2 regions of the Chromobacterium sp. CCUG 76385 genome follow, and region 2 is predicted to be linked to the other one. Evidence: riboswitches for the same ligand, from Rfam matches in the RefSeq annotation. Region 2 holds a riboswitch; the other holds the start of a gene.

Region 1 (6,924 bases), on a different contig from region 2:
TCACCGCCGCCCGGCCGCAGGATTCGGCCGACATCCATCGTTTCATCACCGAACTGGCCATCTACGAGCGCGCCGAGCGCGAAATGGTGGCCAGCGTCGCCGACATCGAGGCCTCGCTGTTCGGTCCTAAAGCCAAGGCCCAAGCGCTGATGTGCCATGTTGACGGCGTGCTGGCCGGCTTTGCCGTGTACTTCTTCAGTTATTCCACCTGGCTGGGCAAGAGCGGACTGTATCTGGAAGACCTGTACATCACGCCGGAAATGCGCGGCGCAGGCGCAGGCAAAGCGCTATTGAAATATCTGGCGCAACTGGCTTGCGAACACGATTGCGGACGCTTCGAATGGAGCGTGCTGGACTGGAACCAGCCGGCGATAGACTTCTACCAGTCCATAGGCGCCAAGCCGCAGGCCGAATGGATACGCTACCGGCTGGCCGGAGACGATTTACGCCGCTTCGCTCACGGCGAAGAAACGATAACTGCCTGATCCAAGGCGCGGCCCCGCCTACCATCCGACTTGTCCGCCACCCACAGGAGAATCGATATGCGCCATACCCTGCTGATCGCCAGCCTGCTCGCGCTGCCGCTGGCCGCTCAGGCCGATGGTTTCAAATTGTCCAGCAGCAGCGTCGCCGACGGCAAGCCGCTGAGCTTGCGCCAGGTCTATAAAGGATTCGGCTGCGAAGGCGGCAACGTCTCGCCGCAGCTGTCGTGGAGCGGCGCGCCGGCCGGAACCAAGAGCTTCGCCATCACGGCCTATGACCCGGACGCGCCCACCGGCAGCGGCTGGTGGCACTGGACCGTGGTGAATCTGCCCGCCGACACGCATGCGCTGGCGGAAGGCGCCGGCAGCACGGGCGGTACCTTGCCGGAAGGCGCGGTGCAGGGCCGCACCGACTATGGCGAATCGCGCTTCGGCGGCGCCTGCCCGCCGGTTGGCGACAAGCCCCACCGCTACCAATTCACCGTCTGGGCGCTCAAGGTGGACAAGCTGCCGGTGGACGCCAACGCCAGCGGCGCGCTGGTAGGCTTCATGCTGAACGCCAACGCGCTAGGCAAGGCCAGCCTCACCGCCACTTACGGCCGCTGATCCGACCGCGCGGGGGCCTTTGCGCCCCCGCCGCCATTAGGCCGCCGCATGGTCCAATCGCAACAGACGCGCCTCGTCTATGCCCACGCCTATCTCGCCGCCGACGAAAAGCGAGTCCTGCCAGCGCGCGGCCTCGCGCGCGGACAGGCTTAGCACCAGTTCTCCAGCCTGGACCGCCACCTTGACCCGCGCGCCGTCCGGCAGCCAGGCCAGCTCTACGATGCGCGCCGGCGGCTGATCGGTCCCCAATAAAATGGCCTGGGGCGGAACCACGGCATGGTCCAGCACATTTTCGTAGCCGATAAAACCGGCCAGCCAGGCATTGGCCGGCGCCGCCAGCAACTGGCGCGGCGGCGCGCACTGCAGCAGCCGGCCGTCCTTGAACACCGCCACCCGGTCCGCCAGCGCAAAGGCTTCGTCGCGATCATGCGTGACGATGATCACCGGCACGCCGGCCTCGCGCAGCAGGCTGCGGAATTCGCGCTGCAGTGTCCGGCGCAGATCGGCGTCCAGGCTGGAGAACGGCTCGTCCAGCAACAATAGCCGCGGCTGCGTCGCCAGCGCCCGCGCCAGCGCCACCCGCTGCTGCTCGCCGCCGGACAGCGTCCACACCTTGCGCTTGGCATGGTCGGCCAAGCCCACCCGCGACAGCATGTCCTGCGCCTGGCAGACGGCCTCGCGCTTCGCCACCCCCTGCTCGATCAGGCCGAACATCACATTGCCCAGCGCATCCAGGTGCGGAAACAGGGCGAAATCCTGAAACATCAGGGCAAAGCCGCGCCGCTCAGGCGGCAAGACGGCCAGATCCGCGCCGTCAAAGCGCAGCTCGCCGCTATCCGGCCGCTCCAAACCGGCGATCATCTTCAGCAAGGTGCTTTTGCCGCAGCCGGACGGGCCCAGCAGGGCCAGGGTTTCGCCGGCGGCGACCGTCAGCGACACCTCGTCGGCCACGATGCGCGCGCCAAAGCGTTTATTCAGGTTTCGCAGCGTCAGCACGGCGGTTCTCCCAATGGCCGGCGCCGCCGGCGGTTTCGATGATCCAGAAAGCGATGACCGCCAGCAGCATCAACAGGCAGGACAGCTGCATCGCCGCGTCGGCATTGGCCTGCCCCGGCCGCCCCAGCCGCTGGTAGATCAGCGTGGTCAGCGTCAGCCACTCCGGCCGCGACAAAAACAAGGTGACGGCGAACTCGCCCACCGCGGTGGCGGCGGCAAAAGCCAGGCCGCGCCGCAAGGCTGGCTGCAACAGCGGCCATTGCACGCGACGGAACACTCGCCACGGACTGGCGCCCAGGCTGCGCGCGGCGGCGCGCCAATGCGGCGGCTGGCCGTCCAGCGTGGTCAGCAGCGCCTTGGCGACGAAGGGATAAGCCAGCAAGGCATAAGCCGCCAGCAGCAAGGCCAGCGCGGCGGTCCATTGCGGATACAGCAGCAACAGGCCGAAAGCCACGCACACCGGCGAGGCGACGAAAGGCAGAAAAATCAGCGCGCGCATGGCCAGGCTGCGACCGCAGGCCCAAGCGTGCGCCAGGCCCAGCGCGCCCGCGGCCAGCACAGTCAGGCCGGTGAAGCGGGCGCTGTTCCATAATGCCAGCCGGACATCGTCGCCCCATAAGTCCAGCCAGCCGGACGCGGCGGCCAGACCGCGCCACAGCACGGCGAATAGCGGCAGGCCGGCAAACAATAGCAAAGCTGCCAGCGCGGCGGACAATGCCAGCTTTTCCCTCAGTTTGGATACCGGCTTCAACGGCAGCGGCTCCATCCTAGCCGCCGTCGCCAGCCGACGTGCCAGCCAAGCGTACAGCGCGGCGATGCCGCCGCACACCGCCAACACCAGCAAGGCCAGCGCGCCGGCGTCGGCCAGGTTCAGCTCGTAGGCCACCAGGGTATAGATTTCCACTTCCAGCGTGGCGTAGCGCTGGCCGCCCAGGATCAGCGCCAGCCCGAAACCGGAGAAGCAATACAGGAAGACCAGGCACAGGCTGGACAACAGCCAGGGCAAGGCCGCCGGCCATTCCACCCGCCAGAACGCCCGCCACGGCGTGGCGCCCAGCGTGCGCGCGGCGGCCAGCCGGCTGGCCGGCACCTGGGAGAAGCCATCACAGCCGGCGCGCACCACCAGCGGCAGATTGAAGAACAGATTGCCGTACAACAGCAGCCACGGCGTGTCCTGCAGATTGACGCCGAACAGCCCCTGCGGACCGAACAGCGCCAGCACGCCCATCGCCGCCACCAGCGTCGGCATCACGAAGGGCAGCATCAACAGGCGCAGCAGCAGGCCGCGGCCGGCGAAACGATAGCGCGCCAACAGCCAGGCCAGCGGCGCGCCCAGCAGCAGGCACAACAAGGCGCTGGCGGCCGCCTGGCTCAGCGACCACAACAGGCGCCAGCGCAGATACGGATCTCTCAGCAGGCCGGGGCTGAACTGCAGGCCGCCCTCGGCCAGCAGCCGAAGCAGCGGCAACATCGCCAGCAGGAATAGAAACAACAGGGGCAGGCCGGCGAGCGCCAGCCTGGGCACATCTAACCGCTTCAAACAAGCACTCCAGACAACGGCCAATCCGCCGTCAATACATCCTCGCAACCGTCTTCGTCGCGCACCTGGCCCACTTTGGCGAAGCCCAGTTGCGCCGCCAGGGCGTGCGACGGCAGATTGCCCGGCTCGATCGACAACACCAGCCGCGCCACGCCGCCCTGCTCCACCGCCCAGCCGGCCATCGCCAGCAGCGCCTCGCGGGCATAACCCTGGCGGCGGAAAGCCGGGTAAACCGTGTAACCCAGCTCCACGTCGCCATAGCCGTTCAGGTACGGATGGCCGGGCATGGTATGGAAATTGATGTGGCCGACCATGGCCAGATCGTCGCGGCGCAGCATCGCGCGCACCGACCACGGCGCGTAAGCCGGGTCTTCCGCCATGTCCTGCAGCCGCATCGCCATCAGCGGCCGCTCCGCCAGCCAGTCGGCGGGCAGCGGGCAACCCAGCCGCTCAGCCGCGGCGCTTGGGTCGCCGTACAGGCAGGTCTGCAAAAAATCCGCATCCAGGTGGCGCAAGATCAGGCGGGGACTGATGATGTCAGCGATCATCGTGTTTCTCCAGATTGCCATGATCGAATCATGGCAGAAACCGGCCGCTTCAGGCATCAATTACCCGACTTCAACACCACCCGCGTCCAGCGGCTGACCCAGCCGCGCTGCTTGGCGGCCAGCGTGGCGCTGTCGGGGGTGTCATGCGCGGTGGGCTGCTCGGCATGCTTGAACACCGGGTCCAGCGCGATATTGTCCATCGCCGGGTACATCCACATTTGCGTCGGGATGGCCTTTTGCACCGCGTCCGAGCGCAGGAAGCCGATGAACTGTTGCGCCAGCTTCGGTTCCTTGCCGCCCTTGACCAGCGCCGCGCCTTCCACTTGGCGGAACACCGTGCCCGGCAACAGCAGGTTGCCGGTCGGGGCATCCATCAGCTTTTCCTTGCTATAGAACACTTCGGCCGCCGGACTGGTGGCGTAGCTGACCACGATGGGCCGGCCGCCGCCGTTCTTGGAGAAGTCGGTGTAATAGGCTTCGGTCCAGCTCTTGCTGACCTTCAGGCCGTTATCGCGCAGCTTGCCCCACAGCGCGAAGGCTTTCTCTTCGCCGAAGGCGTGGATGGTGGCGGCCAGAAAAGCCAGGCCCGGGCTGGACGTAGCTGGATTTTCCACCACCAGCAGGTTTTTATAGGCCGGCAGCGTCAGATCGTTCAGGGACTTAGGCAAGGGCAGCTTGTTCTTGGCGAACCAGGCCTTGTCGTAGTTCAAGGTGACATAGCCGTAGTCGATGGCGGCAGCCCCAGGCAGGCTGACCTTGCCGCCAGCAGCCAATTCAGCCGGCAGCGGCGCCAGCGCGCCAGCTTGCTCGGCCTTGCCGATCAGGCTGTTGTCGATGCCGAACACCACATCGGCAATCGGCGCGGACTTGGTCAGAATCAGCTTGTTGACCATCTCGCCGGCATCGCCGGCCTTGATGATGGACACCTTGGCGCCGGTCTGCTTTTCAAAGGCCGCCAGCAGCGGCTTGTCCACGGTAAACGAGCTGTGCGCCAGCACGCGCAACTCGGCGGCTTGGACGGAAAGTCCGGACAGGCTCAGAGCAAGGACAACAAGCTTGGGAAACCACTTCATGAAATTCTCCGTACAGAAACGACGGAGCAAGCGGGCATGCGGGAGACTTCCCGCGCATCACGCTCCCTCCGCTGGCATGACCCAGATCAGGTTCTCAGGGTGTCTCTCAGCCCGCATGGCGGGCACCCCCGGTGATAGGCGCACAGTATAACGGAGATTACGGCAAACAACTTAACACTCTGCCCCATTCGCTTAATACCGCAGCGAAAAGTAGCCACTATGCTGACATCGCTCGCTCAAGAATCCACCCGCAAAGGGGGAAGACAACCATGAAACGCCTCCTGCTGGCCGCCGCCCTGTGCGGCCTGCCCTTGTGCTCCCTGGCCGACATCGGCGTCGACGGCGCGCGCCACCTGCTGCTGCGCACCGGCTTCGGCGCCAACCCGGCGCAGATCGCCGTTTTCGCGCCGCTGAGCCGCGAGGCGGCGGTGGACAAGATTTTGGCCGGCGTCCGCACTCAGGCCGTCACGCCGCCGCCGGGTTGGGCCAATGAGCCGTTCGAACGCCCCGGCCAGCCCGGCCTGACCGAAGATCAGAAGAAAGCGCTGCAACAGGAGCGCAACCAGCATGCGGTGGAGCTGCGCAGCTGGTGGCTGGCCGAAATGCGCGCCACCCCGTCGCCATTGACCGAGAAAATGACCCTGTTCTGGCACAACCATTTCGTGTCGGCGCTGGACAAGGTGCGTTCGCCGCAAATGATGTACCAGCAGAACCTGCTGCTGCGCCACTACGCGCTGGGCGACTTCGGCCAGCTCTTGCATGCGGTGGCGCGCGATCCGGCGATGATGCGTTATCTGGACACCGCCAATAACCGCAAGGAGCAGCCGAATGAGAACTTCGCGCGCGAAGTGATGGAGCTGTTCACGCTGGGCGAGGGCCACTACACGGAGCAGGATATCCGCGAAGCGGCACGCGCCTTCACCGGCTGGGGCCTGGACCATGACGACCAATTCATCGTCCGTCCGCGGCTGCGCGACACCGGCGACAAGCTCATCTTCGGCCAGCGCGGCAATTTCGACGGCGACGACGTGGTCGATCTGTTGCTGCAGCAGCCGCAAACCTCGGTATTCATCACCAACAAGCTGTGGCGCAATTTTGTATCGCCCACGCCGGACGCCGCTGCGGTGAACAAGCTGGCCGCCGACTTCCGCCGCAATCATTATCAGTTAAAGCCCTTGATGCGCGCGCTGCTGCTGACGCCGCAGTTCTGGCGCAGCCAGGGCCAACTGGTGAAATCGCCGGTGGAGCTGACGGTCGGCACGCTGGTGACGTTCGACCTGATGCCGCCGGATTGGCGGGTGATAGCCGGCCTGAACCGCCAGCTGGGCCAGGACGTGTTCGCGCCGCCCAATGTCAAAGGCTGGCCCGGCGGCGAAGCCTGGATCAACAGCGCCACCCTGCTGACCCGCAAGCAGTTTCTGGACCGCATCACCCACGACGCCGCCCCGGCGCGCGACGCCTTCGCCCAAGCGGACGGCAGCCTGAACGAGATGGCGGGCCGCGAAGCGAGGATCAACCGCTTCGTCGCCAAGGGCGTGGCGTCGATGAAGCTGCAGCCGGACGAATGGGCTGCCATCTATGACGTGAAGAGCGCGTCCGACGCGGCGCGGATGCTGCTGGCGGTGCCGCCGGCCAATCCCTTGCCGCAGGGAGAGAGCGGCGCCAAGGCCATCGCCCAG
Region 2 (6,924 bases):
ATGGCCTCGCCGTCGCCGTGGTAGGGGTCTTGGCCCAGGATCACCACCTTGACGTCGGCCGGCGCGGCGAAGCTCAGCGCGTTGAACACTTGCGGCGGCGGCGGAAACAGCGTCTTGCCGTCTTGTTGTTGCTGGCAAAGCTGGCGGTCGATTTCGGCCAGTTTTGCGGCGATGGCCGGCTGCCGCAGCACGGTTTCCCAGGCTGGGTGGACGCGGGCGAGGGCGGGAGACAGGTAAGTCAGAGCGGACATAAGGTTTCTTTGCGGCGGGTCATGCGGATCAGGAGGCTTGGAATGGGGACGGCGCGATTCGTTCCAAACAAAACACCGCCCGGAGGCGGTGTCGTCTGGCGGGGGCGGCGCGCTTAGTAGCGTGCGACCGTCGAATCCACCTGCGTCGACCAGGCGTCGATGCCGCCTTGCAGATTGATCACATCGTCAAAGCCGGCATTCTGCAGGAACAGCGCCACCTGGGCGCTGCGCATGCCATGGTGGCAGATGGCGACGATGGTGGCGTCGTCCGGCAGCTCGCTCATCCGGATCGGAATCAGATTCATCGGGATGTGCACGCTGCCTTCGATGCGCGCCAGCTGGTATTCCCAGCCTTCGCGCACGTCCAGCAGCACCGGGCGCTTGGCCTGCGGGTCTGCCAGTTGCGCGGCGAGGGCGGGGGCGGTGATTTCGCGCAGCATGATCAGAAGCTGAAACGGGCGGGTTCCACCGCCTCGAATTTTTGCAGCCGCTCGATACAGGTTTCGAACAGCGCCGTTTCGCGGAAGCTGGTTTCGGTTTCGCGCTGGATCAGCTTGCAGCTCATGACCGGCAGATCGCCGACCACCAGAATCAGGCGGCCGCCGACGGCCAGCTGGTTCTTCAGTTCCTGCGGCACAACCGGCAGGGAGCCGCCCACCACGATCACATCGTAAGGCGCCTGGTCCGGCAGGCCCAGCACGCCGTCGCCCTCAAGCAGGGTGACGTTGGCGATGCCGGCTTTTTTCAGATTGGCGGCGGCGCGTTCCTTCTGCGCCGGATCGATTTCGACGCTGACCACCTGTTTGCCCAGCTTGGCCAGCAGCGCGGTCAGGTAGCCGCTGCCGGTGCCGATTTCCAGAATCTTGTCGGTCGGCTGGATGCCGGCGTCCTGGGCCAGGCGCGCTTCCATCTTCGGTTGCAACATCTTGCGGCCGTTGGGCAGCGGCAGTTCGGTATCGACGAAAGCCAGCTGGCGCTGGCTGTCGGCGACGAAGTCCTCGCGTTTCACGTGGAACAGCAGGTCCAGAATGGTCTGATCCAGTACATCCCACGGGCGAATCTGCTGTTCGACCATGTTGAAACGGGTTTTTTCGAAATCCATCAACTTACACTCCGGAGGGCTGGGAGTCCGCTCCGCCGGATGGAAGACAGCGGCGGCGGCAAGACTCTGGTCATGACGATAACTTGCGATTATCCCATATTTGCCTTACCTTCACAGCATCGCTAGGGGTCCTGCCCCCGGCGTCCGTCGCAAGGGCTACCCCAGTGTAGTCTGTTGAGACGGGCGGCGGGGCGCGGGTGAGAAATACCCTTGGAACCTGACCCGGATAATACCGGCGTAGGGAAGCGTCAACTGCCCTCACTGGCCCGCCCGGGCCCGCAGCCGGCCATGCCGGATCGCTCCTTGCGCCGTTTCATCGTTTTTGGAGACCCGCCCGATGAACGCGCCCGTGAACCAAGCCATGGTGGTGGATGCCGCCGCCACCCAGCCTTTGCCGAATTCCCGCAAGATCTATGTACAGGGCAGCCGTCCGGACATTCAAGTGCCGATGCGCGAGATCCGCCAGGCCGACACGCCGACCCAGTTCGGCGGCGAAAAGAACCCCCCCATCTATGTCTACGACACCAGCGGCCCGTACAGCGATCCGGCGGTAAACATCGACATCCAAAGCGGCTTGGCGCCGCTGCGCGCCGGCTGGATCGCCGAGCGCGGCGATTGCGAGCAGCTGCCCGGCCTATCCAGCGAATACGGACGCGCCCGCGAAGCCGACCCCAAGCTGGCCGAGCTGCGCTTCAATCTGCAGCGCAAACCGCGCCGCGCCAAGGCCGGCCGCAACGTCAGCCAGATGCACTATGCCCGGCAAGGCATCATCACGCCGGAGATGGAGTTCGTCGCCCTCCGCGAAAACCTGAACCGCCGCGCCTATGTGGCATCGCTGCAGGCCGCCGGCAACCAGCGCCTGCGGGACCTGATGACGCGCCAGCATCAGGGGCAGAGTTTCGGCGCCAATCTGCCGGAAGAGATCACCGCCGAATTTGTGCGCCAGGAGGTGGCCGCCGGCCGCGCCATTATCCCGGCCAACATCAACCACCCGGAAAGCGAACCCATGATCATAGGGCGCAATTTCCTGGTGAAGATCAACGGCAATATCGGAAATAGCGCGGTAACGTCGTCGATATCCGAGGAAGTGGACAAGATGACCTGGGGCATACGCTGGGGCGCCGACACCATCATGGACCTGTCCACCGGCAAGAACATCCATGAAACGCGCGAGTGGATTCTGCGCAACTCGCCGGTGCCGATCGGCACCGTGCCGATCTACCAGGCGCTGGAGAAAGTGAACGGCAAGGCTGAGGACCTGAGCTGGGAAATCTTCAAGGACACGCTGATCGAGCAGGCCGAGCAGGGCGTGGACTATTTCACCATCCACGCCGGCGTGCGCCTGGCCTATGTGCCGATGACGGCCAACCGCATGACCGGCATCGTCAGCCGCGGCGGCTCCATCATGGCCAAGTGGTGTCTGGCGCATCACCGCGAGAACTTCCTCTATACCCACTTCGAGGACATCTGCGAAATCATGAAGGCCTACGACGTGGCCTTCAGCCTGGGCGACGGCCTGCGTCCCGGCAGCGCCTGGGACGCCAATGACGAGGCGCAGCTGTCGGAGTTGAAAACCCTGGGCGAATTGACCGAAATCGCCTGGAAGCACGATGTGCAGGTGATGATAGAAGGCCCAGGCCACGTGCCGATGCAACTGATCAAGGAGAATATGGACAAGGAGCTGGAATGGTGCCGCGAAGCGCCGTTCTACACTTTGGGCCCGTTGACCACCGACATCGCGCCGGGCTACGACCACATCACCTCGGCCATCGGCGCGGCGCAGATCGGCTGGTACGGCACCGCCATGCTGTGCTACGTGACGCAGAAGGAACACCTGGGCCTGCCGAACAAGAACGACGTGAAAGAGGGCATCATCACCTACAAGCTGGCGGCGCACGCGGCGGATCTGGCCAAGGGCCACCCCGGCGCGCAGATCCGCGACAACGCGCTGTCCAAGGCGCGTTTCGAATTCCGCTGGGAAGACCAGTTCAACCTGGGCCTCGATCCGGACAAGGCGCGCGACTTCCATGATGAAACGCTGCCCAAGGACAGCGCCAAGGTGGCGCACTTCTGCAGCATGTGCGGCCCGCACTTCTGTTCGATGAAGATCACGCAGGATGTGCGCGACTTCGCCGCCAAACAAGGCATCAGCGCGCAGGATGCCCTGCAAAAAGGGATGGAAGCGAAGTCCATCGAATTCGTGCAGAGCGGCGGCAAGTTGTACGACAAGGTCTGAGCATGGCTTGAACAACAGGCGGCGGCGTTGACTGCCGCTTTTTTCATGCCGCCACGATGGCTTGGGTATACGATGAGCGTATCTCCCTCACCGCAGGAGCTTGCTATGGATACCAGCAGTCATCTGTTGCCCGGCCTGTTCCGCCAGCTGGGCTTGTCCGACGATCCGGCGGCGATGCGCGCCTTCATCGCCAGTCATCCGCTGCCGCCCAAGTCCAATCTGGCCGACGCGCCGTTCTGGAGCCCATCGCAAGCGGCTTTCCTGCGGCAATCGCTGGAGAATGATGCCGAATGGAGTGAGGCGGTGGACGAGCTGGCGGTGTTGCTGCAGCAAGGCGAGTCCTGAAATTGTGGATAAAAATAGAAATGGGCGATGGCTTGTGGATAAGCCATCGCCCCTTGTCTATTGCCCTTTGCGGCTAGGCGGCGATATAGACCAGGCCCGTTCGCCCATATCCAGCAGCGCTTCGACCCGCTGGTAATCGTCGACTTCGTAGCGGTCCGCCTGTGCCAGCTCTTCATCGCTATGTCGAAAATATCCTGCTTGAAGCCAACTAATTGAGCCGGGCGGCCGCGCAATAGATGGAAGCGGCATCTGCGGCGGGCCTGGCCGACGAGCTGTAAGGCCTGGCCGGAAGGTACGATAAATCAGACTGGATGCGGGCGTGGCGAACTATAGTTGCAATGGTTCGAACGCAAACGGCGGCGGATGGAGCGGCAGTATGAAACAGTCCGAACAGACCTTGCTGGAGCAACTTCGCATCACGGAATTCGAGATTGAGCAGCGTAAAACCCTGTTCGTACTGGAGCCGCGCGACGAGTTGCTGCTGCGCGCAGCCGGAACGGCGATAGAGGCGCATCTCGATGATCTGGTGGATCGTTTTTACGAACTGCAGACCAGTACGCCGGAAATCGCGCTGCTGATAGGCGACGCCGATACGCTGCAGCGACTGCGCGCGGCGCAGCGCCGTTATGTGATAGACCTGTTCAGCGGCGTTTACGATCTGGACTACGTCAACAACCGCCTGCGCATCGGCCTGGTGCACAAGCGCATAGGCGTGGAGCCCAAGCTGTACCTGGCGGCGGTGCAGACCCTGAAAACCCTGCTAATCCAAAAGCTGAGCGAGTTGCTGCCGGATCCGGACGTGCGCGTGCATACCTTGCTGGCGCTGGACAAGCTGGTGATGTTCGACGTGGCGCTGGTATTCGAGACCTATATCCGCAGCCTGGTGGCGGAGATCGAGACCTCGCGCAACAAGTCCGAGCAATATGCCCGCCTGCTGGAGGAGAAGGTGGCGATGCGCACCCGCCAGCTGGAGGAGCTGTCCCGCACCGATCCGCTGACCGGCCTGCTGAACCGCCGTTATTTGGATGAGACGCTGACCCGGGTATTGCGCGGCGCGCAGCATAGGCGAGAGAAGGTGGCGTTGGTGTATGTGGACATCAACGATTTCAAGCGCATCAACGACAGCCAGGGCCATCAGCGAGGAGACGAGATACTGCGCTTGCTGGGAGACATTATAGGGCGCATTTCCCGCACCGAGGATGGCTGCTTCCGTTATGGCGGGGACGAGTTCTGCATCGTGCTGCCCAATTGCGATGCCCGGCAGGCCGAGGAAACCTTCATGGCGCGGTTGACCTTGGAAATGGAGAAAGCTTTGCCCGATGTGCGGCTGAGCATGGGGTGCGCCGAAACCGGCCCCGACGAGTTCATCTTGCCTGATGTCTTGCTGGGCGAGGCGGATCAGCGCATGTACCGGGTCAAGCAGCTAGGCCGCAAGCATGGGACGGAGGCGGAAAGGGAAGAGGCGCGGGAAGAGCCGGTTGGGCCTAGGGGCGGTTGACGTTTGCTGAGCGATCGCGCCGGGATGCGTTTTGCGGCGAATCGAGGCGTTTCGCGCGCCGCATAGTCATGCTCTGCCAGCGCGGAACAACGAAGAGTCGGCGCGAAAGGCGCCCGGCCCTGCGGGTTTGGCGAAGCGCCAACGCGATCCACTCGCCAAACGCCAACCGCCCCTAAGCGAAACGGTGTGGATGGTTGCTGATTTACAAGCGGCACACCTGGTTGCGTCCGCCCTGTTTGGCCTGATACAGCGCCTGGTCGGCCTTCTGTTGCGCGGTGGCGAAGTCCTGCTGCCGGCACTGCCATTCGTAAACGCCGGCGGAGAAGCTGCATCGCAGCTCAGGCTGGCTGGGCAGCGGCTGCATCTGGTTGAATTGCTGGCGCAACCGTTCCGCCACCGCAAAGCCCACCTCGGCAGAGGTATCCGGCATCACCAGGCAGAATTCCTCGCCGCCGTAGCGGATCAGGAGATCGTTTCCGCGCACGCCGTTGTTGAGCACGGCCGCCAGCATCTGCAGCACCGCGTCGCCGGCCGGATGGCCGAAGCGGTCGTTGATGGATTTGAAGTGGTCGATATCCAGCATCACCACGCAGACGCGCTCGGTGGCGGCATCGAGCGTGTTCAGCCAGTATTGCAGCGCGCGGCGGTTGCCGGCGGCGGTGAGCGGGTCGATATTGGCGGCGTCCTGAAGCCGGCTGTTCTGCCGCTGCAGGGCGATGTTCAGAAAGCCCACCGCGCCGCAGACCTGGGCTGCTGCCGCGACGGTGAGCGCTAGATGATGCACGCCATCTTGTGGATGCGGCAGGATGGACAGGCCATGGAGATGGCGCCACAAGTCGGCGCCGTCGCGCCAGATGTACAGCAGCGCGCCGATCAGGAATAGCAGGGCGGTGGGACTGAAGCGGTTGCGGCATATCTGACGCTCCGCCTGCTGATACAGCCAGGCGGCGGCCAGATATAGCACAGGGATTTCCGCCGCATCCAGCGCCAATTGCAGCGTGTCCCACGGTATCCAATAGTTCAGCCCGGCATAGGCGCCCACCGCCAGCCATAGCCAGCCCGGCGGCCGCTTGCCGATCAGGCGGGCGATCACCATCAATTGCAGGGTGATGCCGGCGCTGCTGATGGCCGGGCCTATGCTTTTTTGCAGCGCGCCCCAGCCGAACAGCCTTCCTTCCACCAGCATGCCGACAGCCAGCAGCAGCGAGGCCTGCAGCCAGCGCCGCCTGGCGCGCACCAGATCGGCGCGGATGCTGTGCTGCCAGGTGATGACACCTATGCTGGCGACAGCCAGTGAAACCATGATCAGCAGGTAGTCGGACATAGGGCGATGGCAGTCTATTGGGCGGTAACCGATTCATTTTAGCAAACGCCGTTTCGCTGCCGGTGCTTTGTGGAGAACCGGCGTTTTAGAAGCGGGCCACGACCTTGCGCCGTATGCTGTAGTCTGGCCTCAAGCTGGCTTCGGCATCCAGGAAGTAGCGGTTGCTGT

The links. A riboswitch is a leader RNA that binds a small molecule or an ion and turns the genes downstream of it on or off. The one in region 2 is predicted to bind thiamine pyrophosphate.
Region 1: linked by a shared signal. The riboswitch ahead of QUG01_RS11420 (thiamine ABC transporter substrate-binding protein) and the one ahead of thiC (phosphomethylpyrimidine synthase ThiC) in region 2 are both predicted to bind thiamine pyrophosphate.

The regions. Positions count from the first base shown of each region.
Region 1 is NZ_JAUCGU010000015.1:22,998-29,921, reverse strand. Features, by position in the region: gene QUG01_RS11445 (GNAT family N-acetyltransferase) at 1-485, shown strand, start outside; gene QUG01_RS11440 (kinase inhibitor) at 543-1,088, shown strand; gene QUG01_RS11435 (ABC transporter ATP-binding protein) at 1,125-2,084, opposite strand; gene QUG01_RS11430 (ABC transporter permease) at 2,059-3,660, opposite strand; gene QUG01_RS11425 (GNAT family N-acetyltransferase) at 3,621-4,172, opposite strand; gene QUG01_RS11420 (thiamine ABC transporter substrate-binding protein) at 4,229-5,245, opposite strand; TPP riboswitch at 5,291-5,385, opposite strand; gene QUG01_RS11415 (DUF1800 domain-containing protein) at 5,515-6,924, shown strand, end outside.
Region 2 is NZ_JAUCGU010000010.1:71,626-78,549, forward strand. Features, by position in the region: gene QUG01_RS09065 (uracil-DNA glycosylase) at 1-251, opposite strand, end outside; gene QUG01_RS09070 (rhodanese-like domain-containing protein) at 365-691, opposite strand; gene QUG01_RS09075 (protein-L-isoaspartate O-methyltransferase family protein) at 694-1,353, opposite strand; TPP riboswitch at 1,468-1,614, shown strand; gene thiC (phosphomethylpyrimidine synthase ThiC) at 1,691-3,589, shown strand; gene QUG01_RS09085 (DUF2789 domain-containing protein) at 3,695-3,934, shown strand; gene QUG01_RS09090 (GGDEF domain-containing protein) at 4,311-5,432, shown strand; gene QUG01_RS09095 (GGDEF domain-containing protein) at 5,635-6,756, opposite strand; gene QUG01_RS09100 (PTS sugar transporter subunit IIA) at 6,842-6,924, opposite strand, start outside.